One region of the Janthinobacterium sp. Bl 1 genome, then DNA from elsewhere that is predicted to be linked to it. Evidence: predicted binding sites of a transcription regulator. Region 1 holds the regulator's gene; each other region holds the start of a gene.

What was found. Region 1 encodes LexA, which represses DNA repair genes until DNA is damaged. Its sites were predicted from a motif close to ACTGTATNNNNATACAGT; they were not measured.
Region 2: a site for LexA is predicted at 3,977-3,994, ahead of imuA (translesion DNA synthesis-associated protein ImuA). Genes of this name have one in related genera too.
Region 3: a site for LexA is predicted at 2,173-2,190, ahead of AC4BCN_RS01220 (putative DNA modification/repair radical SAM protein). Genes of this name have one in related genera too.
Region 4: a site for LexA is predicted at 5,084-5,101, ahead of AC4BCN_RS26130 (DNA topoisomerase IV subunit B). Genes of this name have one in related genera too.

The regions. Positions count from the first base shown of each region.
Region 1 covers NZ_CM177086.1:4,995,164-5,002,944, reverse strand. The annotation lists gene folC (bifunctional tetrahydrofolate synthase/dihydrofolate synthase) at 8-1,306, shown strand; gene AC4BCN_RS22545 (SPOR domain-containing protein) at 1,331-2,320, shown strand; gene AC4BCN_RS22540 (CvpA family protein) at 2,341-2,829, shown strand; gene purF (amidophosphoribosyltransferase) at 2,868-4,391, shown strand; gene AC4BCN_RS22530 (cystathionine gamma-synthase family protein) at 4,538-5,779, shown strand; gene lexA (transcriptional repressor LexA) at 5,869-6,504, opposite strand; gene rpsF (30S ribosomal protein S6) at 6,780-7,172, shown strand; gene priB (primosomal replication protein N) at 7,193-7,501, shown strand; gene rpsR (30S ribosomal protein S18) at 7,517-7,781, shown strand, end outside.
Region 2 covers NZ_CM177086.1:5,127,079-5,134,859, forward strand. The annotation lists gene AC4BCN_RS23090 (hypothetical protein) at 1-140, shown strand, start outside; gene AC4BCN_RS23095 (alpha/beta hydrolase family protein) at 215-973, opposite strand; gene AC4BCN_RS23100 (glutathione binding-like protein) at 1,043-1,747, opposite strand; gene AC4BCN_RS23105 (Y-family DNA polymerase) at 1,829-3,316, opposite strand; gene imuA (translesion DNA synthesis-associated protein ImuA) at 3,246-3,956, opposite strand; gene AC4BCN_RS23115 (putative Na+/H+ antiporter) at 4,163-5,428, shown strand; gene AC4BCN_RS23120 (GNAT family N-acetyltransferase) at 5,481-7,514, opposite strand; gene AC4BCN_RS23125 (MFS transporter) at 7,598-7,781, opposite strand, start outside.
Region 3 covers NZ_CM177086.1:278,396-286,176, reverse strand. The annotation lists gene AC4BCN_RS01225 (UdgX family uracil-DNA binding protein) at 1-928, opposite strand, end outside; gene AC4BCN_RS01220 (putative DNA modification/repair radical SAM protein) at 925-2,157, opposite strand; gene modA (molybdate ABC transporter substrate-binding protein) at 2,295-3,053, shown strand; gene modB (molybdate ABC transporter permease subunit) at 3,069-3,746, shown strand; gene AC4BCN_RS01205 (sulfate/molybdate ABC transporter ATP-binding protein) at 3,758-4,459, shown strand; gene AC4BCN_RS01200 (TOBE domain-containing protein) at 4,485-5,252, shown strand; gene AC4BCN_RS01195 (response regulator) at 5,320-7,781, opposite strand, start outside.
Region 4 covers NZ_CM177086.1:5,780,592-5,788,372, forward strand. The annotation lists gene kdpC (potassium-transporting ATPase subunit KdpC) at 143-718, opposite strand; gene kdpB (potassium-transporting ATPase subunit KdpB) at 729-2,813, opposite strand; gene kdpA (potassium-transporting ATPase subunit KdpA) at 2,823-4,628, opposite strand; gene kdpF (K(+)-transporting ATPase subunit F) at 4,628-4,717, opposite strand; gene AC4BCN_RS26130 (DNA topoisomerase IV subunit B) at 5,180-7,177, shown strand; gene AC4BCN_RS26135 (molecular chaperone HscC) at 7,177-7,781, shown strand, end outside.

The DNA.
Region 1 (7,781 bases):
GTCTCCCATGCAAAACCTCCCCACCACCTTGCCGGACTGGCTCGCCATGCTGGAAACCCGCCATTCGGAAACCCAGATCAACATGGGCCTGGACCGCGTGCAAGCCGTCAAGGCGCGCATGCAGCTGGCTTTTACTTGCCCCGTGATCATGGTGGCGGGCACGAATGGCAAGGGTTCCACCTGTGCCATGCTGGAATCGGTACTGTTGCGTGCCGGCTACAAAGTGGGGCTGTACATCAAGCCGCATTTTCTCGATTTTAACGAACGCGCCCGCGTGCTGGGCGAGATGGCCAGCGATGAGCAGATTGTCGCCAGCTTCAATGCCGTTGAAGCCGTGCGCGGCGACACGCCGCTCACGTATTTCGAATTCACCACCCTGGCGATTTTGCACCTGCTGTCGCAGGCGAAGCTGGACGTGGCCATCCTGGAAGTGGGCCTGGGCGGGCGCCTCGACGCCGTCAACGTGATCGACGCGGATGTCGCCATCGTCACCAGCGTCGATATCGACCACACGGATTACCTGGGCGACACGCGCGAAGCGATCGGCTTTGAAAAGGCCGGCATCTTCCGTCCTGGCAAGGCGGCCATCTGCAGCGACCCCGTGCCGCCGCAATCGTTGATCGACCATGCCGAAGCCATCGGCGCCGACCTGTGGCTGATGGGCCGCGATTTCAATTATTCGGGCGACAAGCAGCAGTGGAACTACGGCGGACGCGAGCAGCGCCGCAATTCGCTCGCGTATCCAAGCTTGCGCGGCGCCAACCAGATCCTCAATGCGACGGCCGTGCTGGCCGCGCTGGAAGTGCTGAAGCTGAAACTGCCAGTGGGCGCGCAGGAAGTGCGCACGGGCCTCGTGACGGTGGAACTGCCGGGCCGCTTCCAGGTCTTGCCTGGCCGCCCCAGCGTGATCCTCGACGTGGCGCACAATCCCCACGCGGCGTCGGCGCTGAACCAGAACCTCGGCAATATGGGTTTCCACCCGTACACCTATGCCGTGTTTGGCTCCATGCAGGACAAGGATATCGATGGCGTATTGGCCGCGATGAGCGAACACGTCGACCACTGGTGCCTGACGGGATTGCCTTCGCCGCGCGCGGCCACGGCTTCGGAGCTGGCCGCCAAGGTGCAGATCATGCTCGAAGATAAGCCCGACAGCAGCGAACATACTGTGTCTATTTTCGATGATCCGGCACAAGCTTTTGCAAATGCAATGAGCCGGGCCGGTGAGAATGATAGAATTGTGGTCTTTGGTTCTTTCCTCACCGTTGCCGGCGTGATGAAGGCCCGAAAATCCTCACTTCACTGAAACGCACTCGACTGAAAATCACGCATGGGCTTGTTCTCGAAACTGTTTAAAAACAAGCAAGAATCCTCTGGCGAAGACAGCGGCTTTTATGTCCCTGGCGAAGCACAGTCGCCGACCCGCAAGCGCGCAGCCAACACCGCCGGTGGCGGCGGATCGCGCCGTGGCGGCAAGGAAGCGCCGGACCCGGTCTTGCCTGAAAAAAAGCGCGCACGCCGCCGCCTGGTCGGGGCCATTGCCCTGGCCCTGGGCGTGGCTGTCGGCTTGCCGATGCTGCTCGACTCCGAGCCGAAGGCGCCGTTCAACGATATCGCCATCGACATTCCGTCGAAGGAAAAGGCCGTCGCGCCTGCACCGGCGCCCGTGCCGGCTGTCCCGGCCCAGGCCGCATCGAATGGCCTGGACCAGTCCGAGGAAATCGTCGACGCGCCGTTGCCGCCTGCGGCCAAGCCGACTCCTGCACCGACACCGGCGCCCGTGCTGGCGGCCGCCCAGCCTGCACCGGTCAAGCCGACCTATGTGGAACCGAAACCCGAGCCCAAGCCTGAACCGAAGCCGGTCAAGGTGGAGCCGAAACCTGAACCGAAACACGAAACCAAGCCCGAGCCGAAACACGAGTCCAAGCCCGAACCCAAGCCTGAGCCCAAGCATGAAGTAAAGCCGGAAACCAAGCCCGAGCCGAAGCCTGCCAAGCCGGCGCAATCGGCTGACGATGCCGCGCGCGCGCTGGCGATTCTGGAAGGCAAGCCGCAAGAGAAAGCACAGGAAAAGGCGCATGACGCGGGCAGCGGCAAGTTCGTGGTGCAGGTAGCGGCCCTGGCGACGCAGGACAAGGTCGACGAATTGCAGGACAAGCTGCGCGATGCGGGCATCAAGTCGTACACGCAGAAAGTCTCGAGCCCGGCGGGCGAGCGCATCCGCGTGCGCGTGGGGCCATTCGGCAGCCGCGAAGACGCTGAAAAGACCCGCGCCAAGCTGCAAAAGCTGGGCCTGGGCGGCAGCCTGGTACCGGCGTGATGTTGCAAGGCTGAACGCGCGTGACGATCTTCGATTACCTGGTGCTGTTCGTGCTGGTGACGTCCGTGCTGATCAGCATGATGCGTGGCCTGGTCAAGGAAATACTGTCATTGGTCAGCTGGATCGTGGCGTTCGTCATTGCCAATGCGTATGGCGCCACCCTGGCGAAATTCCTGCCGGAAGCCGTGCCTGGCGAAGCCATCCGTTTGTTGCTGGCTTTCGTCGTGCTGTTCATCGGCGTGCGCATTTTGATGGGATTGCTGTCCATGACGGTCGACGCGCTCGTCAAGGTGACGGGCCTGAGCCTGGCTGACCGCACCCTGGGCACCCTGTTCGGCGTGGCGCGGGGTCTTGTGATCGTGCTGACCGCCGTCATCTTGTGTGGCATGACGTCCATACCGCAGCAGCCATTCTGGAAAAACGCGCAGTTCAGCCCGCTCGCGGAGCAGGGCGCGCGCGCCATCAAGCCTTATCTGCCTGCCGCTTACGCGCAGCATGTGAAATTTTGAATTTTTTTAAAATCAGTAGCACAGTTTAGGAGCACACCATGTGTGGCATCGTCGGCGTCGTTTCCCATCAACCTGTCAATCAATTGCTCTATGATGCATTGTTGCTCCTGCAACATCGCGGTCAGGACGCGGCAGGGATTGCGACCAATCACAGCAGTATGTTTTCCATGCACAAAGCCAACGGCCTCGTGCGTGACGTCTTCCGTACGCGCAACATGCGTTCGCTGCAAGGCACAACGGGCATCGGCCATTGCCGCTACCCGACGGCCGGTTCGTCGAGCGAAGAGGAAGCACAACCGTTCTATGTGAATGCGCCGTTCGGCATCACCCTGGCGCACAATGGCAACCTGACCAACTGGGAACAGTTGAAGCTGGAAATGTTCAAGAACGACCGCCGCCACATCAATACCGATTCCGATTCGGAAGTGCTGCTCAACGTGCTGGCGCATGAAATCCAGGAAGCGACGACGGGCCTGAACCTGGACCCGGAAGCCATCTTCAAGGCCGTTACCGTGCTGAACCGCCGCGTCAAGGGCGGTTACGCCGCCGTTGCGCAAATCGCCGGCGTGGGCTTGCTGGCCTTCCGCGACCCGCACGGCATCCGTCCGCTGTGCCTGGGCATCAATGAAACGGAGCAGGGGCCCGAATACCTGATCGCTTCCGAATCCGTAGCCCTGGAAGGCATGGGCTTCCGCTTCGTGCGCGACATCGGTCCCGGCGAAGCCGTCTTCATCGATGCCGACAAGAAATTGCACAGCGCCCAGTGCGCCGATAATGCCAGCCTGAACCCGTGCGTGTTCGAATTCGTCTATCTGGCCCGTCCCGACTCCGTCATCGACGGCGCTTCCGTGTACGCCACGCGCCTGAAAATGGGCGAATACCTGGCCGAGAAGATCCGCGCCGAATTGCCAGGCGTGCATATCGACGTGGTCATGCCGATTCCCGATTCCTCGCGTCCGGCCGCCATCCAGCTGGCCATGGCGTTGAACATCGAGTACCGCGAAGGCTTCATCAAGAACCGCTACATCGGCCGTACCTTCATCATGCCGGGCCAGGCGGCACGCAAGAAATCCGTGCGCCAGAAGCTCAACGCGATCCCGTCCGAATTCAAGGATAAAGTGGTGCTGCTGGTCGACGATTCCATCGTGCGCGGCACCACCAGCCGTGAAATCGTGCAGATGGCGCGTGAAGCGGGCGCGACGAAGGTCATCTTCGCCTCGGCCGCGCCACCGGTGATCTACCCGAACGTGTACGGCATCGACATGCCGACGCGCGACGAGCTGATCGCCTACGGCCGCACGACGGAAGAAGTGTGCCGCGAAATCACGGCCGACTACCTCGTGTACCAGGATATCGGCGCGCTGAAGCAGGCGATCGCCGACGTCAACCCGGCCTTGACGAACTTCGAGGCATCGTGCTTCGATGGCGTGTACGTGACGGGCGACGTGTCGCAGGAATACCTGGACCGCCTGGAATATGCGCGCCACCATCCGAAGGCGGCAGCGCCCGAAGATACGCCGCGTTCCCAGCTGAACCTGAACCTCGCTACTACCGAGGCTTGATACTGGGCCCGGCTATTGCCGGGCTTTTTTTGGGGTCAGACCCGTCGGGGGCATGCGCGCCAGTGGTGCGCATTCCGATCCCGGAGGGACTGACCCCAGCACTTGCCTTGGGTTAAGCGGCAAGACGAGTATTTGGAACTTCCACCATGACCAACAAAAAAACCTACGGCTTCACCACCACCATCCTGCACAACGACCGCCGCAAGGGTATCGAACACGGCTCGCTGCACAAGCCCGTGCATACTTCCGTTGCCTTCGGTTACGCCGATGCGCGCCAGCTCGCGTCCGTGTTCCAGGGCAAGGAGCCGGGCTTCCGTTATGGCCGCCAAGGCAACCCGACCGTCTCCGCGCTGGAAGACAAGGTCAACAAGATGGAAGACGCCGTGGCGACTTTGTGCTTCGCCACCGGCATGGGCGCCATCGGCGCCGTGGTGCAATCGTTGCTGCGCGCGGGCGACCATGTCGTGTCGTCGGCCTTTTTGTTTGGCAACACCAACAGCCTGTGGCAAACAGTGACGGGGCAGGGCATCGGCGTGTCGTTCGTCGACGCCACCGATGTAGCCAATGTGGCCGCGGCCATCACGCCGGCCACGCGCATCGTGTTTGTGGAAACCATCGCCAATCCGCGCACGCAAATCGCTGACCTGAAGAAAATCGGCGACTTGTGCCATGAGAAGGGCATCTTGTACATCGTCGACAACACGATGACGACGCCATATCTGTTCCGCCCGAAAGCCGTGGGCGCGGGCCTGGTGGTCAATGCCTTGACGAAATCCATCGGCGGCCACGGCAATGCCCTGGGCGGCAGCTTGACGGACACGGGCGTGTTCGACTGGACGCAGTATCCGAACATTTTCGAGAACTACAAGAAGGCGGCGCCCGCGCAGTGGGGCATCGCGCAAATCCGTGCCAAGGCTTTGCGCGACTTCGGCGCCTCGCTGGGGCCGGAAGCTGCGCATCATATCGCCGTCGGCGCGGAAACCATGGCCTTGCGCATGGATCGCACCTGCTCGAACGCTTTGGCGCTGGCCACCATGCTGCAGGCGGATCCAAGAGTGGCGGCCGTGCATTATCCTGGCCTGGCGTCGCACCCGCAGCATGCGCTGGCCACCGACTTGTTCCGCAGCTATGGCTCGTTGTTCAGCTTTGAGCTGAAAGATGGCATCGACTGCTTCGATTTCCTCAATCGTCTCAATCTTGCCATTCCCGCCAGCAACCTCGGCGACACGCGCACCCTGGTCATTCCCGTCGCCCACACGATTTTCTACGAGATGGGTGCCGAGCGCCGCGCCAGCATGGGCATCGCCGAATCGCTGATCCGCGTGTCCGTCGGTATTGAGGACGAGGCGGATCTGCTTGAGGATTTCCGAGGAGCGTTGGAGGGCTGAGAGCGGTGTTGGTGATTAGGCCATGTGCCAGTTGTGAGGCAAACTAAAAACTGGGGTCAGACCCGGCGGGTCTGACCCCAGCATGCAGTTTAATGCCAGCTGCGCATCAAGCCTACCGCCAAACCTTCCAGGGCGAATTCATCTTCCGGTGACACGGTGATCACCTTGAAGTCCGGATTTTCCGGCAGCAGTTCGATGACGGAGCCCGTCTTCTTGTAGCGCTTGACGGTGACTTCGTCGCCGATGCGGGCGACGACGATCTGGCCATTCTTGGCGCTGTCGACCTTTTTCACGGCCAGCAAGTCGCCATCCATGATGCCGGCGTCGCGCATGGACCAGCCGCGCACCTTCAGCAGGAAGTCGGGTTTGGCCGAGAACAGGGCCGGGTCGACGTTGTAGCTCGCTTCCAGGTTTTCCTGGGCCAGGATGGGCGAGCCTGCCGCCACCCGGCCGATCAGGGGCAGCGACATCAGCAGGGCTGCCGGCACTTTCGACGGCGGCGCTTCGGCGGCCGCACCGATCAGGCGGATGCCGCGCGAGGTGCCGGGCGAAATCTCGATCGCGCCCTTGCGGGCCAGGGCCTGCAAATGCTCTTCGGCCGCATTGGCCGATTTGAAACCCAGTTCATTGGCGATTTCGGCACGGGTGGGAGGAAAGCCCGTGTTTTCAATCGCGTCCTTGATCAGGTTCAGGATTTGTTCTTGTCGTGCTGTCAGCTTGATCATGAGCGGTGGGTGCATACTAAAATGCTGTCTATATGAACAGTCTGTATTTTTGTACAGTATCGCCCACTATGCAAGGGGATTTCCGTGTTTTGGGCGAATTTCGCAAGAAATACTTGTCCGCGGCCGGAAAGCACGGCGGCGCACGGGCTTTTCAGGCGCTTGTGGAAGGAATGATTGAAACGTTTGCAAAAGACGGTTATAATCTTCGGCTGACCTTCCCACACCCGTCTTGACGCCGGGGTGGGCGATTATCAATCCGACCTGAAGGAGTTTGCATGCGTCATTATGAAATAGTCTTTATCGTCCATCCGGACCAAAGCGAGCAAGTGCCCGCGATGATCGAACGCTACAAAGCCAGCGTAACCACCCGCGGCGGTTCGGTTCACCGCGTGGAAGATTGGGGCCGCCGTCAAATGGCTTACTCGATCCAAAAGCTGCCTAAAGCACACTACATCTGCCTGAACATCGAATGCGACAACGAGACCCTGGTCGAGTTGGAAACAGCATTCAAATTCAATGATGCCGTGTTGCGTCACCTGACCGTTAAAATGAAGAAAGCTGAAACAGCTCCTTCGCCGATGATGAAATCGGTACAACGCGAAGACGCGGCCAAAAGCCACCGCACCGAAGCACCAGCAGCCGCTCCAGCCGCAGCAGCAGCAGCTTAATTCTTGACCAGGATCGTGCGCTGAACCAGCTACAAGTAACCGCCATCATTGCCGAGCGCGAAATATTGCGCTATACCCCGGCAGGGCTGCCGATTGTGAATGCAGTATTGCAACACAGTTCGCAGCAGATGGAAGCAGGGATTGCCCGTTTGACCGAGTTTGATGTTGCAGCGCTAGCCGCTGGCGAAATCTCAGGCAGGTTCAGTCAGGCAAGCTTGGGCGGGGTGTATCAGTTCACGGGTTTCCTGGCCAGGAAGAGCCGCAACAGCAAGAGTTTGGTGTTTCACATCATTGATTTTAGTGCAGTCACCCCGACTAGCGCATTTTAGATACAGGAGCCTGACATGGCATTCGGTAAAAAGTTCGACAAAAATAAGCTCAAGCTTAAAGAAAAACGCAAACAGCAAAACCCGTTGTTCAAACGCAAGAAGTTCTGCCGCTTCACCGCAGCTCACGTTGAGCAAGTCGACTACAAAGACGTTGACACGCTGAAAGACTTCGTCCAAGAAAACGGCAAGATCATGCCAGCACGCCTGACCGGTACCAAAGCGCACTACCAGCGCCAAGTTGACACCGCAATCAAGCGCGCTCGCTTCCTCGCGCTGCTGC
Region 2 (7,781 bases), 130 kb from region 1:
ACGTGGGCCCCGACTTTGGCCATGGCGACTTGGGCCTGCAAGACAAGAAACTGATCGTTCTGGAAGCGCCCGAGGAATTCTCGGCCTTTGCCGTGAGCAAGGGCTGGAAAGATTTATCCGCCGAGTTTGACGAAGACTGATCCGTTTTCTCCCCCATCTACGCCGCGCCAGCCTCTGCTGCCGCGGCGTTTTTCATGGGCGGCAGCATCGTTACTTAGGAGAGGTAGCGTGCGCTCCACGCAGCGATCACGTTGGCGACATAGGCCGCGTCATCGCGCCCCGTCAACAGATGGTCGGCATCGTCGAGCGAAACGAAGCTTTTCGGGTGCTTGGCCGCCGTAAAGATATCCATCGCATTCGACAGGCTGACCGTCGTGTCGTTCGGCGCGTGCATCACCAGCAGGGCGCGGCGCAGGCCGGCGATGTGCTCTTTTAAGCTGTGGCTGCCCGCGTCGTCGACGAATTGCTGGCGGATGCGGAAGGGCCGCCCTTCCAGCTGCACCAGCGCTTCGCCTTCGGCGGCGATCTGCTCCAGGTGCTCGCTGAACATGCGCGTCACGTAGGCGGGCGTGCTCGGCGCGGCCAGGGTGGCGATGGCGGTCGCTTCCGGCACTTGCGACGCAGCGGCCAGCACGGCGGCACCGCCCAGGCTATGGCCGATCAGCAATTGTGGCGCGGCGTGCCTGGCCCGCAAAAAATCGGCGGCGGCGACCAGGTCGTCCACGTTCGACGAGAAATTCGTGGCGGCGAACTCGCCCTCGCTGGCGCCCAGTCCCGTGAAGTCGAAGCGCAGCACGGCGATGCCGTGTTCCGTCAAGCCTTGCGCGATGCGCCGCGCGGCCAGCACGTCCTTGCCGCAGGTAAAGCAGTGGGCGAACAGCGCGTAGGCGCGGATGGCGCCGTCGGGTGCATCGAGGCGCGCCGCCAGCACATGGCCGTGCGCGCCGGGAAAGTCTTGCCGGGTGGATTTCATTGTCTCAGGTCAAAGCTGCCGCGCAGCGCGGCCGATGGCGCATTGTAGCGCCGTCCGGCCACGGCTGTTTTAGCCACGCGATGGTATGTCGAGACCCGTGATGACGGCAGGCCGGGCCAGGAAAGCATCCAGCACGCGCTGCACGTTCGGGAAGTTGTTAAAACCGACGAAATCGCCCGCGCCGTAAAAACCCACCAGGCAGCGCACCCACGGGAAGATGGCGATGTCGGCAATCGTGTATTGGTTACCCATGATCCAGTCGCGGCCCTGCAGGCGCTGCTCGAGCACGCCCAGCAAGCGCTTGGCTTCGCCGAGATAGCGTTCGAGCGGACGCTTGTCCTCGTAATCCTTGCCGGCGAATTTGTGGAAGAAGCCCACCTGGCCGAACATGGGGCCGATGCCGCCCATCTGGAACATCAGCCACTGTATCGTTTCATAGCGCAAGCCCGCGTCCTGGGGAATGAACTTGCCCGTCTTTTCGGCCAGGTACAGCAGGATGGCGCCCGACTCGAACAGGGCCAGCGGCTTGCCATCGGGACCGTTCGGGTCGAGGATGGCGGGAATCTTGTTGTTCGGATTGAGGGACAGGAAGGCGGGCGACAGCTGGTCGTTTGTCTCGAAGCTGACCAGGTGCGGCTCATACGCCAGGCCCAGCTCTTCCAGCAGGATCGAGACCTTGATGCCGTTCGGCGTCGGCAGCGAGTACAGCTGCAGGAGCTCGGGATGAAGGGCAGGCCATTTTTGGGTGATGGGGAAGTCGGAAAGCTGTGTCATGGATATCCTTGATTTCAATGTAAGATGCGGCGCCGGGAAGCCAGTATAGCCAAGCATGGCAGTTTCAGCAGGACAGCCCATTCAGCCAAACAAGCCATGCAAAAACCAGCGCGGCGCGGCGTCTTCTCCGCTGCCGGCGATGCGCTCGCGGTAGACCCAGTAATGGGCGTGGTCGAGGCCTTCGGCGATGAAATAATCGCGCGCCTGCGACTGACCCCACCACCCCGCTTCGATGCGTTCGGCAACGGACACCATTTTCAGAGGCGAGCCATAAAACGGCCGGTGCTCGCGCATCAGCAGGGCGATGGGCTGGGCCAGCAGCCAGCCGGGACGGGGCATGCCGGGCAAGCCGGGCGGCAAGTCCGGCTGGGCGTTCCTGGCGCCGACCTTGGCCGGCAGCGGCAGCCACTGGTTGGCCGCTTCGGGACGGTAATCGGCGCGCGGCGCGGCCTGCAAGACATTGTCGCTCCCTAAGCACGCCACCAGCAATTCCAGCAGGCGCTGGCGTTCCTGCGGCGTGCCGCCCGGCTCGGGGAACAGGGTCTCGCTGGGCGGCGCCATCGCCTGCACCTGCAGCGCTTCCAGGGTCAGGCCGATCACGGGCGCCTCCAGCGCCAGCTGCGCCAGGCGCTCCTTGAGCAGGCGCACCAGGTGCTCGTCGCGCCACACGGCCTCGCCCAGCGCCAGGTCGATGACGGTGGGCGGACGCGCCACCCTGCCCCGCTCGTGCGCCAGCAGCAGCTGGATGCGCTCGACGGCAAATTGCCGCGCGCACAGCCAGCCCGTCATTTGCTGCAGCAGGCGGCGCGCACCGAACAGCAGCGCGTCAGCGTGCTCCACGCGGTCGAACAATTCCAGGCTGGCGCGGAACGTGGGCGGCGCTTCGAGCCACACGAACAGTTCCGTGCTGTGGCCATGCGCATCGTCGAGCATATCGAGCAAGGCTGCGCCGCAACGGCGCTGCAAGCCTGGCCGGGGCAAGTGGCGCAGCTGCCCCAGGATGCGGCAGCCGATGCCCTCGAACCACTCGAGGTAAGGGCGCGCGGGCGGCAGCAAGGCGCACGGCAGGCCGTCGAGGCGGCGGATCAGACTGGCCATGCCCAGCACGCGGCGCCGGCGCGTAGCGGCGCGCGCCAGCAGCCAGGCGCCGCGCGCCGTCGGGGCGCACGACAGCTGGGCCGTGTAGCCGAGCGCGCGCAAGCTGGCCGCGATGTGCCGGCACAGGGCGCGCACGCCGCCGAACAGGCGCAGGCTGGCGCCCGCATCGACGAGCAGGGTCGCTTCCTCGCCCTGCGCCACCAGCGGAGAATACTGCAGCAGCGCCAGCGCCACCGCTTGCAGGGCTTGCGCTTCCAGTTCAGGCGAGCGCTCGTGCAGGCGCGCCTGCGGCGCCAGCATCAGCGCACCGGCGCGGCGCATGCCCGGCCGGATGCCGGCCGCCAGCGCCAGCGGCGACACGGCCATCACTTGCTCCTGCTCCAGCACTACGCCCAGGCTGTCAGCCGACCAGCGCGGGCAAAACACTTCGAGCGGGAGCCGGGGCAGGCACAGGCCGATCCAGAGTCGCATGGCGTCGCAATAATGAAGGAGGTTGCAGGGGCAGGAACAGGGGCGCGTCGCGCTGCGGTCCCCGGCGCTTGATGAAGCCGATCTCGATGCCGCCGGCGGCCGGGCGCACGGACAGGCGCAACGGCGCAGGCGACGCATCCTGCGCGCCGTGCAGCGGGCGCAGCATGCAGAACAGGGTGTTGCCGCTTTGCGCGGCCAAGTGCAAACGGCGCAGGCTGTCGGCGCGCACGTGCGGCTGCCAGAACAGCAAGGCGCCGCAGGTACCGCTGCGCAAGATGTTTTCCGCCGCCCACAAGGCATCCTTGCTGCCGGCGCTTTTGAGCCACAGCAGTTGCGACGGCGCCAGCCCCTGCGCGGCCAGGGCCAGCGCCTGCGGCGGATGCGGTGGCTGCAACAGCACGATGGGCAAGCCCGGCAGCTGCGCCAGCGCGGGCGCCAGCAGCCGCAATTCGCCGCTGCCCGGCTGCTGCACCAGCAGGTCGATGAGGCTGCCGCTGGGCCAGCCGCCGCCGGGCAGCTGCGCGGACAGGGCGGCAAAGCCCGTGTCCAGGCAGCGCGTGGCGCCCTGCCCCAGCTGCGATGCGCGCCACAAGGACGGGTGCAAGGCTTCCGGCGAGGCCATCAATTGAGAATGTTGCATCATTGGATAGATAGATGAATACTGTATGCATATACAGTACTATCCAGTTCCACTTTTGGCAAGGTTTATCTGACTGCCGCTAGCGCAGGGGCCGCTCCGCCATGTCCGAAAAACCCCGTTTTTGGCATCGATTGCTGTACCATAAGCACTCTCCTTACCGGTTGGCAACGTACCAGCCGGCTTCCTCCGTCCATAAGGAAACGCATTTGACCACCATCCAAATCATCAGCGCCATCGTCTTCGGCCTTGCGCTCATCCACACCTTTGCCGCCAAGTCCTTTGAAACCTTGTCGCGGCGCCATCCCCGCCATGCGGGCTTGCTGCACTTGCTGGGCGAAGTGGAAGTCGTGTTCGGCTTCTGGGCCTTCATCCTGATTCTCATCATGGCCTTTGTCTCGGGCAGCGATGCGGCCATCGAGTATGCCGAGTCGCGCCATTACACGGAGCCACTGTTCGTCTTTGTCGTCATGGTCGTGGCCGCCTCGCGCCCCGTGCTCGATGCCGTGCAGCGCCTGTTGAAAAGCGTGGCGCGCGTGATGCCGCTGCGCACGGAACTGGGCCTCGTCTGGCTGGGCCTGGCGCTCGTGCCCCTGACGGGCTCCCTGATTACGGAACCGGCCGCCATGACCCTGGCCGCGCTGATGCTGGCACCGCAAATCTTCCGCCCGGGCATCCCTGAATGGCTGAAATACGGCGCGCTGGGCGTGCTCTTCGTCAACGTTTCCATCGGTGGCACCCTGACCTCGTACGCGGCGCCGCCCGTGCTGATGGTGGCCACCACGTGGAACTGGGACAGCGCCTACATGGCCAGCCACTTCGGCTGGAAGGCCGCCATTGCCGTGCTCGTCAACGCCACGGGCGTGAGCATATTGCTGCGCAAATACCTGCACAGCAACACTTCCGACATCAAGCCGAAGGCCGGCGATGTGGAAGCGCCAAAAGTACCGCTGGCCGTCAGCCTCGTGCACATGATCGTGCTGGCCGGCGTGGTGACCCTGGCGCACCATCCCGTGCTGTTCATCGGCCTGTTCCTGTTCTTCCTCGGCTTCGTGCAGGCGTACGAGCGCTATCAAAGCCCGCTGATCCTCAAGGAAGGCTTGCTGGTCGGCTTCTTCCTGGGCGGCCTGGTGGTACTGGGCGGCATGCAGCAATGGTGGCTGCAACCCATCGTCTCGAGTCTGAAGCCGCTGGCCCTGTTCTTCGGCGCCCTGGGCTTGACGGCCATTACCGACAATGCGGCCCTCACTTACCTCGGTTCGCTGATCGTCGGCATGACGGATGAAGCGAAATACATGCTGATGGCCGGCGCCGTGGCCGGTGGCGGCCTGACCGTCATCGCCAATGCGCCGAACCCGGCCGGCGTGGCCCTGCTGCGCCGCGGCTTCAAGGATGAATCGATCGGCGCCGTCGGCCTGCTGGCCGGCGCCCTGCTGCCGACGGCCGTGGCGGCCTTGGCCTTCCTCGCTTTGTAACGCTACTCACGGGGCGGCTGCCGGCCGCCCCCGCTTCCCTCAATTTCCCTCCTCAGTTACCCTCATACACGAGGAAATGCAGCCGGTCATAGAACAGGCTGTAGGCATAATCGAACGTGCCTACGCTGCGAAAACCCTTGTGCAGATACACTTGCAGCGCTTCGCTCTTTTCCCACACCGTCAGGGTGATGCGCGCGCAGCCCTTGCGGCTGGCCAGGTCGCGGATTTCATGGAACATCTGCCTGAATAAACCCTGGCCCCGGTATTTCTCGTCGATGGCCAGGCTGCTGACGAAACAGTCGTCGGCACGCGCATGCGCGAGCACGAAGGCATCATACGCATCGTCGAGCGCCTTCATGTCGTCGCGGTAATAGGAGACGGCGCCGCAGGCCTGGAACTCGTCCATCGTCGCGGCCGTGAAAAAGCCGATGAAACGCTCATCCTCGTCATGCAGGCCGTGGATGTGCGCCAGATACGGGTCGATGTTCTGCCGCCGCTGTAATTCGACGAATTGCAGATTCAATTTATTGCCGAACGAGCAGTATTCGAGGTAGCTGGTGGCAAACAGCAGCTTCGCCATGCGGTTCTTCGTCTCGTCATCCAGCAGTTCGCCCGGCACCAGCGTGAGCGGCGCATGCGACAGCAGGTCCGCCTGCGCCTCGTCACCTGGCGGGGCCACATCGCTGACGGCCGGCATGCGGCTGCCGTGGCGGCCGACGGTCGGGCGCCAGAAAGCACCGGCGGCAATATGCTGCGAACGGTGGGCCAGCAGGTAGCGGCAAAAGACGGTATTCACGCGGTCGAGCTGCGGGTCGTCCGACAGCACCGAGTAATAGTGAAAATGGTCGATGTCGGCCCGCAGCTGGGCCGCATAGGCCATACGCGGCACTTCCTCGATATCGAACACGTCGACGATGTCGGGCAGGATCAAAGGATCGTCAAGCTGCCAGCCGATCTCGTCGAGCCGCGCCACGCAACGCGCATACGCGCGCCGTTCCTCGTCGCTCAAGGGAATGTGCATGTCGGTAATGATATCGTCCAGCAAGCGCATGCCGCGGATGCCGCCCACCACCGCTTCCCGCGCGCCGTCATACAGCACGCAATAGCGCTGGTAGAACTCGGCATGGCTGAGCACGGTCACGCCCAGGTTTTTCTTCCATTCCGCATAGAACTGGCCAAACAGCCGCGCCTCGAATTGCGGGCAGGAACGGGGGACCTGCGCGTCGATGCCCGCATAGGCGAGGTTCACATTGCGCTGGATCACGCGCAGCGCGGCATCGTTCTTCTTGGCGATCAGCATGCCCGTTTCATCGAGAAACAGATTCATCCAGCTGACATGCCGGCGCTCTTCGCCGTCACCATCCTTGCGCTGGAAATAATCGGGCACTTCCGGCTTCATCAGGAAAATCGTCGCCGGATTATGCGGGATCGTATCGACATCCATATACAGGCCGCCGTATTCGCACATGATGAGGATGCGGAAATAATCGGACAAAGTGGCGAAGTAGCGCTGGGTATGTAGGGTGTCGAGGGTGTCGAAGCGGGCCGGCGCGAAATCGAGCGCCAGCGCACGCAGCGAGTTGATGTGCAGGGTCGTGCCGCCGATGGCGTAGCGGCCTATCGTGTAGCGCCCGGCGCCGCCCGTGGGGCTGAAGCGCTCGTCATTGCGCAGCTGCTGCGCATCCCATACCCACAGGATGGAGACGTATGGCGCGCCGTCGTTGCGCCGCACCTCTTCCAGCGCCGCGCCCCACTGCCCGATCGCTTCGGCTGCGATGGCAGGCAACGGTCCGCCCATCCAGATGCGGTGCAGATAGCGCTCGTCGTCGCCGAGCGCGCGCGTGGGGATGCAGCTGAGCGAGGAGCAGCTTGCCGCGTTGAAATGGTTGAAGTTCAGGGCGACGAAGCTGCGCAGGGCCGCGATGCCCGCCTGGTGTTCCACGGCCAGTTGCTCCAGGTCGCTGCCGGCCGGCCGGACATCGGCCAGGGTGATGTAATCGAGTTTCAGCCGGTTGATGCGGAACTCGTATTCGAGGTTGAAAATCTTTGCTTGATCGTGTTTCGAGGCCAGGTCATCTATTTTCATGGGCGCACCATTTTCCGCAGGAGAGTGTCAAGAAACTTCGCAGGAGGTAAAACAAGGTCGAGAACAGGCGCATCGTTGCGCCATCAGTGCCGGGCCAGCCGCACCCCGCTTTCCCGGCGCCCCGCCATGCCCCGCGTAAACAGCAGCAGGCAGGCCGTGATGGCCACGATGACGGGAATATTGAGCAGCGCATACGTTTCCAGCGCATAACCGAAGCGCTGGCACAGCACGTTGTACAGCTGCAGCCAGGCGGACAGATAAATGCAG
Region 3 (7,781 bases), 1.6 Mb from region 1:
GCGCCTGTGCCGGGCCAATGCCGGGCACGGCTTGCGTGGCGCTTTTCCACAGTTCGCAGCGGCGGCACTGGTCCAGGCTCGTCGCTACCTCGCGCGCCGGCTGGGCGCGTTCGGCGGCAATCGGGATCGTGGTGGCGCCGTTGCGCTGGCCCACGCTGGCCGTCTGGCCCGTGCGGCGTTCGCCGTTGGCGGCGCCGCTGAGCATGGCGGACACGATGGCCCCTTCCGGCAGGTTTTTCCAGAAACGCGAGGGGATATGGCTGTGCAGCAAATCCGCATTCACGCGCGCGGGATTGAAGATGCTGCGGTAGTAGGTCAGCCACAGGGCTTCGCCCGCATCGTCGATATCGGCCGCGCCCTGCATCAGTGCTGGGCCCGCGTGCAAGGTCGTGCCATCCCACAGCATGCTGGCGGCGGGCGTGGCGATCATCCAGCTGGTAGCTCCCATGCGGCGGGCGAAGTGGCGCGCCACCTGCGGCAGCACCTCGTGCACGGGTTCGAACCAGGCGACAAAACGGGGCGCGCCCTCGCATTCTGGCCGTTCGCGGAAGCGCACATACGCATGCATGTCGTGCTCTTCGCGGTGCACGGCCTTGACCATGGCGTGCAGGCGCGCGCCGTCCGCGTCGGCCGGCGACATCACGTCGTGCTGGCCCTGCTGCCAGCGCCACAGCACCTGGTACAAAAGGGCCCAGCGGTCAGGCACGTTGAAGCAGGCGGCGCTTTCCAGCAATTCCACCAGGGGACGGGGCAGGCGCAGCAGTGGCGCGCTGGTATCGGTCGCATCCGGCGTGGCGGAAAACAGGTCGCCATCGCCGGGACGCGACTGCCAGGCAACGTCGGCAGGTGGCACACCACGCGCGATCAGTTCGCGTGCGGCAGCGCGCCACTGGTCGAACGACTGCGCCAGCCGCACCACCGTACTCATGCGGCCTGCAGCTCCGGCCACAGATTCATTTGCTGCGGCGCTTCCGCCATGGCGCGGCGCAGGTGTTCGGAGGCGGTGGTGTCGCGCGCGGGAAAGTAGTCGGCCGTGATGATGAACGGCGCGATTTTCTTCATGCTGCAGCGCAGGCGCGACAGGTCGGCGTAGCGCACCTGCCGCAGCCGCCGCAGGTCGACGATGCGCTGGGCATTGCGCAGGCCGATGCCGGGCACGCGGGCGATCATGTGCTGCGCCGCGCGGTTCAAGTCCAGCGGAAAATGTTCGCGGTGCGCCAGCGCCCACGCCAGTTTCGGATCGATATCGAGCGCCAGGTTGCCGCCCGTGGCGGGCAGCAGTTCGCTGGCCTGGAATCCATAGCTGCGCAGCAGGAAGTCGGCCTGGTACAACCTGTGTTCGCGCAGCATCGGTGGCGGCGCCAGCGGCACGCTTTTCGGGCTGTCGGGGATCGGGCTGAAGGCCGAGTAGTACACGCGCTTGAGTTTGTAGCTGCCGTACAAGGTCTCGGCCGTGGAGAGGATCTGCTGGTCGTCGCTGGCGTCGGCGCCGACGATCATTTGCGTGCTTTGCCCGGCCGGCGCGAAACGCGGCGCGCGCGGTTCTTCCGCTTTCTCGTCGAGCTTGCGGCGTATCGACCCCATCGCCAGCTTGATCGTGTGCACGCTTTTTTCCGGCGCCAGTTTTTGCACGCTGTCCTGTGTCGGCAATTCGATGTTGACGCTGAGCCGGTCGGCATAGCGGCCCGCCTGCGCGATCAGCGCGGGGTCGGCGTCAGGGATGGTTTTCAAATGGATGTAGCCGCGGAACTGATGCACCTCGCGCAACTCGCGCGCCACTTGCACCAGTTGTTCCATCGTGTAGTCGGCCGACTGGATGATGCCGGAACTGAGGAACAGGCCGTCGATGTAGTTGCGCAGGTAAAAGTCGCTCGTCAGTTTCACCACTTCGGCCACGGTAAAGCGCGCACGCGGCACGTTCGACGTGCGGCGGTTGACACAGTACTGGCAGTCGTACAGGCAGTAATTCGTCAGCAGCACTTTCAGCAGCGAGACGCAGCGCCCGTCCGGCGTGTAGCTGTGGCAAATGCCCATGCCCGAGGTGGCGCCAAAGCCGTCCTTGCCGATGGAATCGCGCCTGGGCGCGCCGCTGCTGGCGCAGGACGCATCGTACTTGGCCGCGTCGGCCAGGATTTCCAGCTTGTCCGTCAGTTCCATGGCTCACCTCGATATACTGTGTTTATATACAGTATATCAGGGAATGCAGCTTGCGCTGGCTTGACCTGTGCGATGGCAGAGCGCTATATATCGGTGTATATTACGGGACAGGTTCTCTTCTCATCAAGGATACGATCATGCGCCTCACCTCCCTAGCCACACTGCTCGGCGCCGCCCTCTTCGCCACCGCCGCCTCGTCCGCCCTTGCCGGCGAAGTGGTGGTGTCGGCCGCGGCCAGCCTGACGAATGCGTTCAAGGAGGCGGCGCAAAGCTACGAGGCGCAGTATCCGGGCAGCAAGGTATCCCTGAACTTCGCCGCTTCGGGCGTGCTGCTGCAGCAGATCGTCAAGGGCGCGCCCGTGGACGTGTTTGCCTCGGCCGACCAGGAAACCATGGATGCGGCGCAAAAGCAGGGCCTCGTCTTGCCGGCCGAGCGCATGGACTTCGTCGGCAACAGCCTGGTGCTGATCGTGCCGCACGATAGCAAGCTGGGCATCAAGAGCCTGGCTGACCTGACGCACAAGGGCGTGACGCGCGTGGCCATCGCCAATCCGGCCAGCGTGCCTGTCGGCCGATACTCGGAAGGCGCGCTGAAGAAGGCGAAGCTGTGGGACGCCGTGCAGCCCAAGGCCATCGGCACGCAGAACGTGCGCCAGTCGCTCGACTACGTGGCGCGCGGCGAAGTCGATGCGGGCTTTGTCTACGCCACCGACGCGGCCATCATGAAAGACAAGGTCAACGTGGTGCTCGACGTGTCGCTGGACGCGCCCGTGCTGTATCCGATCGCCACCATCAAGGGCAGCGGCAATGGGGCCGAAGCGAAGCGCTTCGTCAGCTATTTGCAGACGGCGCCGGCGCAAGCCATCCTCGCCAAGTACGGTTTCAAGAAACCATAAAGCAAACGACTGCGCATGGATATCGCCTGGACCGCGCTGGCCCTGTCGCTCAAAGTGGCGGCGTGGGCCACGGCGCTCAACTTGTTGCTCGGCATCGGCACGGGCTATCTGCTGGCGCGCACGCGTTTTCCCGGGCGCGAATTGCTCGACGCCCTGTTGACCCTGCCGATGGTGATGCCGCCCACCGTGCTCGGCTACTACCTGCTGGTGCTGCTGGGCCGGCGCGGTACCCTGGGCATCTGGTTGCAGGACAACTTCGGCATCAACCTCATCTTTACGTGGCAGGGCGCCGTGATCGCTTCCACCGTGGTCGCCTTTCCCCTCGTCTTCAAGCCCGCGCGCGCCGCCTTCGAGGCCGTCGACGGCCAGCTCGAGCAGGCGGCCCGCGTGCTGGGCATTTCGGAAATGGCGATCTTCTTTCGCGTCACGTTGCCGCTGGCCTGGCGCGGCATCCTGGCCGGCGTGCTGCTGGGATTCGTGCGCGCGCTGGGCGAGTTTGGCGCCACCCTGATGGTGGCCGGCAGCATTCCCGGCAAGACGCAGACCCTGTCGGTAGCCGTGTATGAAGCCGTGCAGGCGGGCCAGGACGACGTGGCCAATACGCTGGTCGTGATCATCTCGGTGGTCTGCATCGTGGTGCTGCTGTCGGCTGGCCGCCTGGCGCCCGGGCGCGTCGCGCACAAAGGACGCTGAGGATGACGCCCATGCAACTCGATCTCGACATCCGCGCCACCTTGCGCTCCGGCAAACGCCGTTTCGACCTGCAGGTGCAATGCACGTCCGGCAGCCAGCGCATCGCCATGTATGGCCCGTCCGGCGCCGGCAAGAGCATGACCCTGAAAGCCATTGCCGGCCTCTTCACGCCGGACGAAGGCCATATCCGTTTGAACGGGCGCACCCTGTTCGATTCGGCCGCCGGCATCAATTTGCCGCCGCAGCAGCGCAACGTCGCCTACCTGTTCCAGGATTACGCGCTGTTCCCGCACCTGACGGTGCGCCAGAACGTGGGCTTTGGCCTGAGCCGCGGCTGGTTCAATCCGCGCGCGCGCGAAAAATTGCAGAAGGTCGAGCATTGGCTCGACGCCTTCCACTTGCAGGAACTGGCGCACCAGTTCCCCGACGAGTTGTCCGGAGGCCAGCGCCAGCGGGTGGCGCTGGCGAGGGCGCTCGTGGCCGAGCCGTCCGCGCTGCTGCTCGACGAGCCGTTTGCCGCCCTCGACCCGGCCCTGCGTGTCAAAATGCGGCTGGAACTGAGCCAGTGGCAACAGCGCCTGGACGTGCCCATGATCCTGATCACGCACGATCCGGAAGATGCGCGCATCTTGGGCGAACACGTGCTGTATTTGCGCGACGGACAGATCGATAACAGGGAAGACCACATGGCATTGGGTGAACGCATTGGATAAAATCGGCTTGCAAGGCTCGGTATGGATGACGGTGGGCGGAGAAAATCTGGGCGGCGCCGGCAGGGTGGAACTGCTGGGCGCCATCGCCGAATGCGGCTCCATCACGCAGGCGGCCAAGCTGGTGAAGATGAGCTACAAGGCGGCCTGGGACGCCATCGACGCGATGAACAACCTGGCCGGCGAGCCGCTGGTCGAGCGCCTGACGGGCGGCAAGGGCGGCGGCGGCACGCGGCTCACGCAACGGGGGCGCCAGCTGGTCGACAATTTCCGCATCATCGAACGCGAGCATGCGCGCTACCTGCGCCAGCTGGGCAGCCAGGCCGAAGGCATCGCCGACGATCTTTTACTCATACGGAGAATGGCCATGAAAACGACGGCGCGCAATCAATTCCTGGGCAAGGTGGCCGAACTGAAACAGGGTGCCGTCAACGACGAAGTCACCCTGGAATTGCCGGGCGGCCAGCACATCGTGGCCATCGTCACGCAGGGCAGCAGTGCAAGCCTGGGCCTGGTGCCTGGCGCCGAAGCGTTTGCGCTGATCAAGGCTTCGTCCATCATCCTCGTGGCCGACAGCGAAGGCGCGCGTTTTTCCGCGCGCAACCAGCTGGCCGGCACGGTCACGCGCGTGCAGACGGGCGCCGTCAACACGGAAGTGGTGCTGGACTTGCCGCGCGGCGGCACGATCGCCGCCATCATCACCAATCAGAGCAGCACGGACCTGGGTATCGAACTTGGCGGCAGCGTGACGGCGATGTTTAAAGCATCTAGTGTGATCCTCGGTGTACCGGCGTAAACGGCGGCGCTGAGCAAAGTTCCGGGGTCAGACCCGGCGGGTCTGACCCCAGCTTTACGTTGCAGGCCTAATCCTTCAACCGCGACAACCAATCCGCCGCCGCCGCCAGCGCCAGTTCCAGCTCCTGCGCCGTGTGCGCCAGCAGGCCTGGGACTTCGTCCAGGCGACCGGCGTCGATCGCTTCCTCGGTGGCGAACGCGGCGCGGATCAGGCGTTTCGTGCCCAGGGTGCCGACGGAGCCGCGCACGCTGTGCAGGATGCGCGCCACGTCGCTGTGACGGCCCGCCTGCAAGGCCGTTTCCGCGTCGCGCACGGGCGTCATGCCCTTGTTCAGCGCGTCTTCGACCATGCGCCGCAGCACGCCGCGCCCCTTCGCGTCGCGTCCCATCACGCGCATCAGCGGCGCCATGGAAAACACCTCTTCATCGGCGACGCGCACCGGCTCGGCCGTCTGCACTTGCGGGCGTTTGGGCAGGTGGCGCAGGATGACTTCCATCATCTCTTCCACCACCACGGGCTTGGCGATGAAGTCGCTGATGCCGGCCGTCATGCAGCGCTCGCGCTCGGACGCCAGCACGCCGGCCGTCATGGCGATCACGGGCAGGCTCAGGCGCAGTTCCGTGCGGATGATGTGGGTGGCGCTGAAACCGTCCATGACGGGCATCTGCATGTCCATCAGCACGATGTCGTAGCGCAGCGCTTCCGTGCGCAGCCGTTCCACGGCTTGCAAGCCGTCGCCCACCACGTCGAGGGTGGCGCCCATGTGTTCGAGGATGCCGCGCGCCACGGCCTGGTTCAAATGATTGTCTTCCACCAGCAGGAAATGCACGCCGGCCAGTTCCGTGCCCAGCGGCTGGTGCAGGATGCGCTGCTCGCCGCCGTCGTTCTTCGTGATCAGCGCCTGATGCAGGGCATCGAACAGGCTCGATCCCGTGATCGGCTTCATCAGCACGACGTCGGCCTCGGCCGCGCTGGAGATTTCCTCGAGGTGGTTGCGGGCGAAGGCGTTGACCATCACCACGATGGGCTGGCGCTGGCCGCTGGCCGCCTGGCGGATGGCCTTGGCCGTGGCCAGGCCGTCCATCACGGGCATGTGCCAGTCGGCCAGCACCACGTCGTACGGCTGCTGCTGCGCCAGGCGTTCGCGGTACAGTTCGATGGCGGCAAAGCCGGAATCGACTTCGTCGGCCAGCCAGCCCCATGCCTCGATCAGCTTGACGATCAGTTCGCGCGTGGTGCGGTTATCATCGGCCACCAGCAGGCGCAGCTGGCCCAGGGCCGGCGTGCGCCGAGTTTCGGCCGGCTGCGCCAGCATCTCGAACGGCACGTTGAACCAGAAGCGGCTGCCCTTGCCTTCGCTGCTGGCGACGGCGATGTCGCCGCCCATCATGTGGATCAGCTGCTTGCTGATGGCCAGGCCCAGGCCCGTGCCGCCGAAGCGCCGCGTGATGCTCTGGTCGCCCTGTGAAAATGCGGCAAACAGTTGCTGTTGCTGCAGTTCCGTCATGCCGATGCCCGTGTCGCGCACTTCGAAGCGCAGCCAGGCGCGGCCGCTCTCGCTCTTGCTCTCGGCCAGGCTGACGGCCACCACCACTTCGCCGCTCTCCGTGAACTTGATGGCGTTGCCGGCCAGGTTGACGAGGATTTGCTGCAGGCGCTGCGCGTCGCCCAAGAGGCGCCGCGGCACGTCGGGCTCGACGGCGATGGCCAGTTCCAGTTCCTTTTCGCCCGCATTCATCGTCATCGTCGTGGCCAGGGTATTCATGACTTCGTCGAGGTCGAATTCGACGGGCGACAGTTCCATGCGGCGTGCCTCGATCTTCGAATAGTCGAGCACGTCGTTGAGGATGCCCAGCAGCGACTGGCCCGCCACGCGCACCATGGTCAGATACTTGCGCTGTTCCGTATCAAGCTTGGTATTACCCAGCAAATACACCATGCCCAGCACGGCATTGAGGGGCGTGCGGATTTCATGGCTCATGTTGGCCACGAAATCGCTTTTCGCGCGGTTGGCGGCCTCGGCCCGGTCGCGTTCCTGCTCCAGTTCCGCCGCGCGCGATTCGAGTTCCTGCTGCAGGCGGTCGCGCTCGCTCATCAGGCCGTTGAACGCTTCCGTCAGTTCGCCGATCTCGTCGCGCTGCTGCACCGGCACGGGGGTGAAACGGCTGCCGCTGGTGCGCAGGGCCAGCAGGGTGTTGCGCAGGCGCACCAGCGGCGACAGCAGGCGCACGGTGACCCAGCCCAGCACGGCGGCGGCCAGCAGCGAAGCGAGGATGCTCCACAGCACCAGCCGGTACAGCACGCCATCGAACGGTTCGAAGGCATCCGCGACGGGCAGCGAGGTGGCCAGCAGCCAGTTCACCGATTTCAGGCGCTTGAAGCTGTTGACGGCCTTGATGCCGCGGCTATTCGTGCTGACCATGCTGCCTTCGCCATCTTCCTTCAGCAGTTGGGTCGTCGTCAGGTTGGCGCTCGGCTGGCGCGGCTGCAGCAAACGGCTGGTATCGGGATGCAGCACGTAGCGCGGCA
Region 4 (7,781 bases), 790 kb from region 1:
CCGTGGCGCCAAGCGGCGACGTAAGCACGTAGGTCGGATTAGCGCTTGCGCGTAATCCGACGACATTGTTGGCCTGGCTGGTGGTGGTGTCGGCTTACGCTGCGCTAAGCCGACCTACGCCGGCCTGCGCATCTTCGCCAGCTTACTTCGCCATCGCATCGAGCGCCAGGTTCAGTTCCAGCACATTCACGCGCGGTTCGCCGAAAAAGCCGATATATGCGGTTTTCTGCACCTTGGCGATGGCGTTTTCCACCTGCGCCAGCGGCATGGCGCGCACGCGGGCCACGCGCGGCGCCTGATACAAGGCACCGGCCAGACTGATTTCCGGATCCAGGCCGCTGCCCGACGCCGTTACCAGGTCGACGGGAATGGCGCGCGTGTTGCCGGGATCCGCTTCCTTCAGAGCGGCGATGCGCGCCCTGACGGCGTCTACCAGGGCCGGATTGGTCGGTCCCTGGTTCGAGCCGCCCGAACCGGCGCCGTTATTGGCCATCGGCGCGGTGGCCGATGGCCGGCCCCAGAAGTACTTGGGCGACGTGAAGGACTGGCCGATCAGGGTCGAGCCGACGGGTTTTCCGCCACGCTCGACGATGCTGCCGTTGACTTCATCGCTGAAGGCCAGCTGGCCGATGCCGGCCGTGGCGAATGGATAGACGACGCCGCAGATCACGGTCAGCGCGGCAAACAGGACCAGGGCGGGACGTACGATGGTGCTCATGATGGTTCCTTTAGACTAAATTGAGTGCGGACAGCAGCATGTCGATCAGCTTGATGCCGATGAAGGGCAGGACGATGCCGCCCAGGCCATAGATCAGCAGATTGCGGCGCAACAGGCTCGCCGCGCCGATGGCCCGGTATTGCACGCCTTTCAGGGCCAGCGGAATGAGCACGACGATGATCAGGGCATTGAAGATCACGGCCGACATGATGGCCGACGCAGGGCTGGCCAGGTGCATGATGTCCAGCGCTTTGAGCTGTGGATAGGTGCCCACGAAGGCGGCCGGGATGATGGCGAAGTACTTGGCGATGTCGTTCGAAATCGAGAACGTCGTCAGCGAGCCGCGCGTCATCAGCATCTGCTTGCCGATTTCAACGATTTCCAGCAGCTTGGTCGGGTTCGAATCGAGATCGACCATATTGCCCGCTTCCTTGGCCGCCTGCGTGCCCGAATTCATGGCCACGGCCACGTCGGCCTGTGCCAGCGCCGGCGCGTCGTTGGTGCCGTCGCCCGTCATCGCCACCAGGCGGCCTTCGGACTGGTAGCTGCGAATGAGTTTCAGCTTGTCTTCCGGCGTCGCTTCGGCGAGGAAATCGTCCACGCCCGCCTCGGCCGCAATCGCGGCAGCCGTCAGCTTGTTGTCGCCCGTGATCATGACGGTCTTGATGCCCATGCGGCGCAATTCCGCGAAGCGCTCCTTGATGCCGCCCTTGACGATATCTTTCAGCTCCACAGCGCCCATGACACGGCCATCGTCGACCACCACCAGTGGCGTGCTGCCGCGGCGCGCGATGTCGTCGACGGCACGCGCCACTTCATCGGGATACGGCTGGCCCAGCGCTTCCACATACTTTTTCATGGAATCGGCCGCGCCCTTGCGCAACTGGCGCACCTGCTGTTCGCCCGCGATATCGACGCCGCTCATGCGCGTTTGCGCCGTGAACGGTACGAAGGTAGCGTGCAGGCTGGCCATCTCGCGTTCGCGGATGTTGAACTTCTGCTTGGCCAGCACGACGATGCTGCGCCCTTCCGGCGTTTCATCGGCCAGCGAGGCCAGCTGCGCCGCGTCGGCCAGCTGCTGCTCCGTCACGCCGGGCGCAGGCACGAAGCTCGACGCCTGGCGGTTGCCCAGGGTGATGGTGCCCGTTTTATCGAGCAGCAGCACGTCCACGTCGCCGGCCGCTTCCACGGCGCGGCCCGACGTGGCGATCACATTGGCCTGCATCATGCGGCTCATGCCGGCCACGCCGATGGCGGACAGCAAACCGCCGATGGTGGTCGGAATCAGGCAGACGAGCAGCGCGATCAGCACCGTGATCGTCACGGGCGTGCCACTGCCGGCCGCCGCCACGGAAAACAGCGAGTACGGCAGCAAGGTCACGGTGACGATCAGGAAGACGATCGACAGGGCCACGAGCAGAATCGTCAGGGCGATCTCGTTCGGTGTCTTCTGGCGCTTGGCGCCTTCGACCATGGCGATCATGCGGTCGATGAAGGCTTCGCCAGGGTTGACGGAAACGCGTACCAGCAGCCAGTCGGACAGCACGCGGGTGCCGCCCGTCACGGCGGAAAAGTCGCCGCCCGATTCGCGGATGACGGGCGCCGATTCGCCCGTGATGGCGCTTTCATCGACGGAAGCCACGCCGGCCGTCACTTCGCCGTCGGCGGGAATCACGTCGCCCGCCTCGACCAGCACCGTCATGCCCTTGCGCAGGTCGGTGGCCGGCGTGGGCAGCCAGGAAGTGCCGTATTTCGGCGTTTGCATTTTCTTTGCCATCACCGTCTGCTTCAGGGCGCGCAGCGAGGCCGCCTGCGCCTTGCTGCGGCCTTCGGCCAGCGCTTCGGCGAAGTTCGCGAACAGCACGGTAAACCACAGCCACACGGCGACGGCGACGATGAAGCCGAATGGCGCTTCACCCTGGCCGCCGCTGATCCCGGCCTGGGTCGCCAGCAGGCTCGTGATGATGCTGCCCACGTAGACGACGAACATCACGGGGCTGCGCCACTGCGTGCGGGGGTCGAGTTTTTTGAACGCATCGACGACGGCGGGGCCGATCAGTGCGGAATCGAACAAAGTCAGGCTTGTGCGTGACATGGTAGCCTCTTATTTGATGAAAAGTTGCAGGTGTTCGACGATCGGGCCCAGGGCCAGCGCGGGAACGTAATTGAGCACGCCGACGAGCACGACGACGCCGATCAGCAGGCCGATGAACATGGGGCCGTGCGTGGGCATGGTGCCGGCATTGGCCGACAGGCGCTGCTTGGCCGCCAGCGAACCGGCCACCGCCAGCACGGGCACGATCACGCCGAAGCGGCCGAACCACATGGCGATCGCCAGCATCACGTTGTAGAACGGCGTGTTGGCGGACAGGCCGGCAAACGCGCTGCCGTTGTTGTTGGCGGCCGATGTGAACGCGTACAATATTTCGGAGAAACCATGCGCGCCCGGGTTGGCCACGCCGATCTTGCCCGGTTCGACCATCACGGCGATCGCCGTGCCCGTCAAGACCAGGGCTGGCGTGATCAGGATGGCCAGCGAGACCATCTTCATTTCATAGGCCTGGATTTTCTTGCCCAGGTATTCAGGCGTGCGGCCTATCATCAGGCCGGCGATGAAGACGGCCAGGATGGCGAACATCAGCATGCCGTACAGGCCCGTGCCCACGCCGCCGAAAATCACTTCGCCGAACTGCATCAGCAGCAGCGGCACCATGCCGCCCAAAGGCATGTACGAGTCGTGCATGGAATTGACGGCGCCGCACGATGCGGCCGTCGTCACGGCAGCGAACAGGGTCGAGGAGCTGATGCCGAAGCGCGTTTCCTTGCCTTCCATATTGCCGCCCGATTGCAGGCTGCTGGCCTGCTGATCCACGCCCAGCGCTTGCAAGGATGGATTGGCTTGCTGCTCGGCGCTCATCACGCCGGCCGTCATGAGGACAAAGATCAGGGTCATGGCGGCCAGCACTGCCCAGCCCTGGCGCAGGTCGCCCACCATGCGGCCGAAGGTGAAGCACAGGCCGGCGGGAATGAGGAAGATGGCCAGCATCTGCAGGAAGTTCGACAGGACGGTCGGGTTTTCATACGGGTGCGAGGAATTGGCGTTGAAGAAGCCGCCGCCATTCGTGCCCAGCAGCTTGATCGATTCCTGCGACGCGACGGGGCCCATGGCGATCGTCTGCGTCGCCGCCACTTGCGCTTCCATCACGGGCTTGCCGGCCGCATCCAGCACGGGCTGGCCGTCGGCTGTCACCTTCGGCGTTTCATACGCCACGTGGTCGAGCAGGGTCACTTCCTTGTAGGCGGAAAAATTCTGGATCATGCCTTCGCCCATGAAGACGACGGACAGGGCCAGCGACAGCGGCAGCAGGATGTACAGGGTCGAGCGCACGAGGTCGACCCAGAAATTGCCGATCGATTTGCCCGAGCGCGAGGCGAAGCCGCGCACCAGCGCGAAGATCACGGCGATGCCGGTGGCAGCCGAAAAGAAGTTCTGGCATGCCATGCCCAGCATCTGGGTCAGGTAGCTCATGGTCTGTTCGCCGCCGTAGCCCTGCCAGTTGGTATTGGCGACGAAGCTGACGGTGGTATTGAACGAGGAATCGGGGCTGACGGCGCCCAGGCCCTGTGGATTCAACGGTAAAAAGCCCTGCAGGCGCTGCAAGCCGTAGACGAAGACGGCGCCCACGGTATTGAAGACGATCAGGGCGATGGCATAGCTTTTCCAGCCCATGGCCTTGTCGGCAGGCAGGCCGGACCAGCGGTACAGCAGGTTTTCCAGCTTTTGCAGCCAGCCCAGGCCGCGCACGGGCGCATCGCCGGCCACCTTGGCCATGTACAGGCCCAGCGGATAGCCGGCGGCCAGCAGCACGGCCAGGAAGGCCACCAATAACAGTATCGATTGCGTCGTCATCACAGTTCCTCCGCCTTCAGCAGCGCCACCAGCAAGTAGACGAGCAAACCAGCCGAGACGACGGCGCCCAGCACATAAAACGCGTTCATTTGACGCTCCCTAATTTGTCGCAGGCGACGGCAAAGCCGGCCGCCAGGACGAAAAACACGGCAATCAAGCCGAGATACACGAGATCCATTCCCACCCTCATTCAGGTTTGTTTTGATAGTGAGCAGATTAGCCAAAAGGGTCTAAAAAATTCGTAAAGACTGGGGAGGCGCATGTAAACAAGATGTAAAAACGGGGGCTTTACCGCATAAAATCCAGCACAATTGGCGCAAAACCACGCCTGAGGCGCACTGTTGTTGCCCTGGAGTAGCGCTATTGCTCGCGGGACAAGATAGAATGCGCGAGCGTCCGCACAAGGACGCCTGGCCTGCCGCACTGCCCTCCCCCAGTGACGCTGGACGGGATATACTGTATATTCATACAGTTATCGCCGCCGCTGTCATTGCGCCCGCAGTGCCCTGGCCTGGCGTTCCAACCACTGTCTTTACTTAGCTTGAACACGTATGGCCACTAAAAAACCAGCATCCGACTACAGCGAATCATCCATCCGTGTCCTGAAAGGACTGGAACCCGTCAAGCAGCGCCCGGGGATGTACACCCGCACTGAAAATCCGCTGCACATCATTCAGGAAGTGATCGACAATGCCTCCGACGAGGCGCTGGGCGGTCATTGCACGCACATCGCCGTCACGCAAAACACGGATGGCAGCATCACCGTGGAAGACAATGGCCGCGGCATTCCCGTCGGCCTGCACCCGGAAGAAGGCGTGCCGACCGTGGAAATCGTGTTTACAAGGCTGCACGCGGGCGGCAAGTTCGACAAGGGTTCGGGCGGCGCCTACGCGTTCTCGGGCGGCTTGCACGGTGTCGGCGTGTCCGTCACCAATGCGCTGTCGACGCGCCTGGAAATCACCGTCTGGCGCAAGGAAAGCGACGGCAACGGCTTGCACCACATGGTGTTTGCGAATGGCGACGTGATCGAGCCATTGAATTCCCGCCCCGCCCCGCGCGACGGCAAGAAGTCGGGCACGCGCGTCACGGCCTGGCCCGATGCAAAATATTTTGATTCGCCGAACATCTCGCAAACGGAGCTGCAACGCCTGCTGCGCTCGAAAGCCGTGCTGCTGCCGGGCGTCACCGTCACCCTCACCAACGCGAAAACGGGCGACACGCAAACGTGGCAGTACGCGGAAGGCTTGCGCGGCTACCTGACCGAAACGCTGGCGCAGGTATCGAATGGCGAAACCCTGATTCCCCTGTTCGAAGGCGCGCAATACGCGGGTCCGGATTCGGAAGGCTTTGCCGAAGGCGAAGGCGCGGCCTGGGTGGTGGCGTGGACGGAAGAAGGCGCCATCGTGCGTGAATCGTACGTCAACCTCATCCCCACCTCGAATGGCGGCACGCACGAATCGGGCTTGCGCGACGGCCTGTTCGGCGCCGTGAAAAACTTCGTCGAGATGCACTCGCTGCTGCCGAAAGGCGTGAAGCTGCTGCCGGAAGACGTGTTCGCGCGCGCCTCGTTCGTGTTGTCGGCGAAAGTGCTGGACCCGCAATTCCAGGGCCAGATCAAGGAGCGCCTGAACTCGCGCGACGCCGTGCGCCTCGTCTCGACCTTCACCAAGCCGCCGCTGGAACTGTGGCTGAACCAGCACGTCGACTACGGCAAGAAGCTGGCCGAGCTGGTGATCAAGCAGGCGCAGTCGCGCCAGCGCTCGCTGCAAAAAGTGGAAAAGAAAAAATCGTCGGGCGTCGCCGTCTTGCCGGGCAAGCTGACCGACTGCGAATCGTCGGACATCGCGCGCAATGAACTGTTCCTCGTCGAGGGCGACTCGGCGGGCGGTTCGGCCAAGATGGGCCGCGACAAGGAATTCCAGGCTATTCTGCCCCTGCGCGGCAAAGTTTTGAACTCGTGGGAGACGGACCGCGACCGCCTGTTCGCCAATAACGAGATCCACGATATCGCCGTGGCCATCGGCGTCGACCCGCACAACGTGGGCGATACACCCGACCTGTCCGGTCTGCGCTACGGCAAGATCTGCATCCTGTCCGATGCGGACGTGGATGGCTCGCACATCCAGGTATTGCTGCTGACCTTGTTCTTCAAGCACTTCCCGGTCCTGATCAACAAGGGCCACATCTGCATCGCCCGCCCGCCTTTGTACCGGGTCGACGCGCCCGCGCGCGGCAAGAAGCCGATCCAGAAAATCTACGCGCTCGACGACGGCGAACTGGTGGCCATCGAAGACAAGCTGCGCAAGGAAGGCGTGAAACAGGGCGCCTGGTCGATCTCGCGCTTCAAGGGCCTGGGCGAGATGAACGCCGAGCAGCTGTGGGAAACGACGATGAACCCGGACACGCGCCGTTTGCTGCCCGTGACGCTCGGTGAAGTCGATCACATGGCTTCGGCCTTGCGCTTCAATATGTTGATGGGCAAGGGCGAAGCGGCAGGACGCCGCGCCTGGATCGAAGAACACGGCAATGAGGCGGAGGCGGATATCTGATGATCATCGGCATCGACCTGGGCACCACCAACAGCCTGGTCGCCATCTGGCGCGACGGCAAGGCTTCCATCATCCCGAATGCGCTCGGCGAGCACCTGACGCCATCATGCGTGAGCATCGATGACGACGGCACCGTGCTCGTAGGCCGCGCCGCGCGCGAGCGCCTGCAGACGCACCCGCAGCTGACGGCGGCGGTCTTCAAGCGCTACATGGGCAGCGAAAAGAAGATCACCCTCGGCACGCAGCAATTCCGTCCGGAAGAACTGTCGTCGATGGTGCTGCGCGCGCTGAAGGAAGATGCCGAAGCCTTCCTCGGCCACAAGGTCGAGGAAGCCATCATCACCGTGCCCGCGTATTTCAGCGATGCGCAGCGCAAAGCCACCCGCATCGCCGGCCAGCTGGCGGGCTTGCGCGTGGAGCGCCTGCTCAACGAGCCGACGGCCGCCGCGCTGGCCTACGGCATCCGCGACAAGGAACAGGAAAGCAAATTTCTCGTCTTCGACCTGGGCGGCGGCACGTTCGACGTGTCGATCCTGGAGCTGTTCGAAGGCGTGATGGAGGTGCGCGCATCAGCCGGTGACAATTTCCTCGGCGGCGAAGACTT